One region of the Streptomyces sp. NPDC048383 genome, then DNA from elsewhere that is predicted to be linked to it. Evidence: riboswitches for the same ligand, from Rfam matches in the RefSeq annotation. Region 1 holds a riboswitch; the other holds the start of a gene.
What was found. Region 1 has a riboswitch for cobalamin ahead of AB0D46_RS23940 (energy-coupling factor ABC transporter permease). Riboswitches for the same ligand answer to the same signal wherever they lie in the genome.
Positions count from the first base shown of each region.

Region 2: it holds a riboswitch for cobalamin, as region 1 does, so the genes downstream of both, AB0D46_RS36715 (ABC transporter substrate-binding protein) here and AB0D46_RS23940 (energy-coupling factor ABC transporter permease) in region 1, are expected to answer to the same signal.

Region 1 is NZ_JBEZKS010000037.1:26,088-28,282, reverse strand. It holds gene AB0D46_RS23950 (SsgA family sporulation/cell division regulator) at 1-325, shown strand, start outside; gene AB0D46_RS23945 (hypothetical protein) at 469-996, shown strand; cobalamin riboswitch at 1,173-1,369, shown strand; gene AB0D46_RS23940 (energy-coupling factor ABC transporter permease) at 1,398-2,096, shown strand; gene AB0D46_RS23935 (energy-coupling factor ABC transporter substrate-binding protein) at 2,093-2,195, shown strand, end outside.
Region 2 is NZ_JBEZKS010000095.1:14,799-16,993, forward strand. It holds gene AB0D46_RS36710 (iron ABC transporter permease) at 1-289, opposite strand, end outside; gene AB0D46_RS36715 (ABC transporter substrate-binding protein) at 388-1,377, opposite strand; cobalamin riboswitch at 1,777-1,915, opposite strand.

The DNA of each region.
Region 1 (2,195 bases):
CCGCACGGACCGGCCGTACGAGCTGGCCGTGGACTTCCGCGGCGCGGGGGTCCACCTGGCGCGCTGGGTGTTCTCCCGGGAGCTGTTGCTCGACGGGGAGGCCACCGCGACGGGCGAGGGGGACATACAGGTGTGGCCCCGCCGGCAGGGTTCGGAGCCGCGGGTCCTCCTCGCCTTCAGCAACGGCCTGCAGAACTGCGTGGTCTCCGCCCGCGCCAAGGACGTCCGCGAGCTGTGCCGCCGGATGACCGCCCTGGTCCCGCGCGGGCAGGAGCGCCGCCACTACGACCTCGACGCCGAGGTGAGCGCCCTGCTGGCGCACTGACCGGCCGCCGGGCGCGCCGCGCCGGCCGCGGGCCTCCGCAGCGGGCGGAAACGGGGCGGCGCCGGCGTGCAACCGTGGGCGCCCCTCGGGTGTCCTACCCGATGACAACCCTGTCCCCGTCTCTGAAGAATCGGGGGAACGTCATGCGTCACCTGCTTCGTCCTCGTCGTCGGCGGATCGTGGCCCTGGCCACGGGCGCGCTGCTCACCGCCGGACTCGCGCTCGCCGGTCCGGCCACCGCCGCCTCCGCCGCCGCTTCCACCACCAACACCCAGACTCCGCTCGTCGTGAACGCCCGCTGGGGCGGGCACTGCACCTTCGACCGGATCGTGATCGACCTCCAGGGCTACGTCCCGACGGTCAACGTCAGCCCCGTTCCCAAGCTGGTCTACGACGGCTCGGGCAAGCCCGTGCCGCTGGCCGGGAAGTACTTCCTGGAGATCCGCCTGAACCCGGCCGCGGGGCACGACGACGCGGGCCAGAACGTGTACCAGGGCCCCCGGCTCCAGAAGATCTACCTGTCCAAGCTCAAGGGTCTCGCCATGACGGGCGACTACGAGGGGTACGTGACCTTCGGCGCCGCCTTCGACACCAAGCCGACCTACGGCGTCACCGTCCTGCACAACCCGGAACGGGTCGTGGTGGACGTCTCGCACCCCAACACGTGCTGACCTGACGGGTCCGACGCGCGGTCGGGGGCCCGGGGTGTCGCACACCCCGGGCCCCCTTCGCCGTCACCGGTCGAGGCCGGCCGGGTAGGACGCCCCCGCCCCGGCCGCCATCGGGCCGCACCCGCCCGGGTCACCCCCGCCGGCGGGGCCGGGTTGTTACCGGTCCGCGCGGCCGACTACTGTCAGCGGGCCTTGGTGTTCGGGAAACCGGTGGAAAACCGGTGCGGCCCTCGCCACTGTGATCGGGAAGTCCGGCTCCATTCCTGCGGGAAGCCACTGGGTTCCGCGCGGGAGACCGCACGGCCCCGGGAAGGCGGAGTCAGGGCATCAGTACCCGTGAGCCAGGAGACCGGCCGAGGCGCGTCGTCCATCCACGAGGTGCTGGAGAGGTCTCTCTACTCATGCATATAGCCGAGGGGTTCCTGCCCCCTTTGCACGCGGTCGCCTGGGGCGCCGCATCCGCTCCCTTCGTCGTCCACGGCGTCCGCGCCCTCACCCGCGAGGTGAAGGCCAATCCCGAGAGCACCCTGCTGCTCGGGGCGTCCGGAGCGTTCACCTTCGTCCTTTCCGCCCTGAAGATCCCTTCGGTGACGGGCAGTTGCTCGCACCCCACCGGCACCGGACTGGGAGCCATCCTGTTCCGGCCACCGATCATGGCGGTCCTCGGCACGATCACCTTGCTGTTCCAGGCCCTGTTGCTGGCGCACGGCGGGCTCACCACGCTCGGCGCCAACGTCTTCTCGATGGCCATCGCCGGCCCCTGGGCGGGCTACGGGGTCTACCGGCTGCTGAAGAAGTTCGACGTGCCGCTGATGGTGACCGTCTTCTTCGGCGCCTTCTTCGCCGACCTCGTCACCTACTGCGTGACCTCCGTCCAGCTGGCCATGGCGTTCCCGGACCCGGCCAGCGGGTTCGTCGGGGCGCTGGAGAAGTTCGCGGGCATCTTCGCCCTCACCCAGATCCCGCTCGCGATCAGCGAGGGCCTGCTGACGGTGCTCGTGGTGCGGTTGCTGATGCAGTCGAGCAGGTCCGACCTGGTGCGCCTGGGCGTCGCCCGGCTGACCGGTACCACGACGAAGCAGGAGGCGGCGGCCCGATGACCAGGAACGCGAAGATCAACACCCTGCTGCTGCTCCTGGTGGCGGCGCTGGCCGTGCTCCCGCTCGCGCTGGGACTCGGGGACGGCAAGGAGGAGCCGT
Region 2 (2,195 bases), on a different contig from region 1:
ACACCCCCAACAGCATCGGGTCGGCCAGCGGGTTGCGGACCAGCGCCTGCAACGCCATCCCGGCCACCGACAGGCCGGCGCCCACCACGCCGGCCAACAGCACCCGGGGCAACCGGACATCGACGACGATCGTCTCGCGCACCGGGGTCCACGTCGGCTCGACGAGAGCCGGGGCCACTTGGTGCAGCAGGATGCCCCACACCTGACCGGCGGGCACGCCGATCGAGCCGACCGCGATCCCGGCCGTCGCGGTGCCCGCCACCAGAACGCCCAGGAGCGCCAGCACGATCGGATAGGGCGCCCCCGCCCGCCGCCCCCGGACCGCCGCGGCCGGCGGGCAGACGCCCGCCTCCGCGGCCGGCCCGGACGCCACGGCCTTCACCCCGGTCACTGGACCCGGCCCGGGTGGAGCTGACGCGCCAGCGACTCCACGGCCGCCGGCATCCGCACACCGAGCACGGTGGACGACAGCGGCAACACCGCGAAGCGCTGGTTCTTGATCGCCGGTACGTCCTTCAGCGCCGGGTGCGCGAGCAGGAACTTCTTCTTGTCCTCGACCGATTGGTCGCCGTAGTCGTAGATCACGATGGCCTCGGGCGCGCGCTGCGCCACCTGCTCGAACGACACGTCACCGAAGGCCTTGTCGAGGTCGGCGAAGAGGTTCACCCCGCCGGCCCGACGCATCATCTCGTTGCCGATGCCCTTGCCGCCCGCGGTGAAGGCCGTCTTGTCGCCGCTGTCGTACACGAAGAGCTTGACCGGCGGCACGCCCACGAGCTGCGACTCGACGCGGTCGAGGACCCCGTGCAGCTTCGTCACCTGCTGTTCGCCCCGCTCGGGCACCCCGAAGATCTTCGCGACGGTGCGGATCTCCGCGTCCATCGCGGCCGCGTCGACCGGACCGGTCGGGCACTCCTCGCTGTTGAGGTGCGTGTTGATCCCGACCTTGGTGAAGGCGGCGCGGCTACGGCCCTCCTTCTCGGCGAAGGTCGTAGACCATCCCCCGTAGACGAGGTCCGGTTCGGCCTGCAACAGGACCTCGAAGGAGGGGTATTCCTTCGACAGGACCTTCACGCTGTCGTACGCGCCCTGGTACTCGGGGAGGATCCGGTCGTCGAGGTAGCCGGTGCCGACCATCGACTTCTCCAGGCCGAGCGCCAGCATGATCTCGGTCGCGTGCTGGTTCAGCGAGACGGCCCGCTGAGGCGGACGCCGGTAGGTGGTCTTCACCCCGCAGTTGTCCACCGTGACGGGGAAACCCTTCACGGGCGCGGCCGACGAGGGGCCGGCGGCGGGCGCGCCGCCGCCTCCGCAGCCGGATACGAGTAGGGCCGCGGCGAGTGCGGGGAGCAGGGTCTTCGGGAGGTTGCGGGGCATGGGTGGGTCCTCTCACCGCGGATGGAACGGATGGTCTTCGACGCCGAGTCGGCCCCGTGGCACGACGGTTCGGGGTCCGGGCGTCGGACGTCGGGCGTCAGGCGTCAGGTCGCCACGTCTCGGGTTCGGTCGACGGCCCGAGGGGATCGCGGACGCGGCCCGTACGTCGGCGGGGGAGCGTGAGGAAGGCCACTCGTGTGCCGGGGGTCGGGAGCGTCGCGGTGACCGGGGACGGCAGGTGCCGTCCGGGGTGCGGGTGCCGCGTCTGCCACTGTTCGGTCGCCACCGCCGGCCTCTCGTCCCTGCCGGGCGGGCTGGCTGCGTGGCGATGCACTCCCGTGCACGGTCGAGCCGTGGGGGAGCTGCTGACGGCCACACCGTAGTCCGCGACGGCGTTCCTCGTGTACATGACTGCGCGCCAGGTGTTCCGACTCGCCCGGTGGTTGCCGGGCCTACGGTTGCGGGTCAGCGCCGGATTTCGACCGGCTTCCCCTGGTGCTGAGTACTTATCAGCCGGAGTGCAACACGACCCGGCCCGGGGCGTCAAGCCCGCGGGTGTCCCACCGTCGCCGCCGGCCGGCCGTGCGCGCCGCACGGCTGGCGATCTCCCGGTCACTCGGGTACCGTCCAGGGCCGCCACGTGCGCGAACGCGCCGCGCGGACCGCGCGCGGCAGCTCAGGAGCACCCGGTGGAGGCGGCCCGTACGCCGGATGCGCGTACGTCGGACACCCGGACGCCGGACACCCGTACGTCGAACAGGAGGGCCGGAACGCACCTGCGACGTTCCGGCCCCCGCTCGGGCCCACGCCCGCTGCTC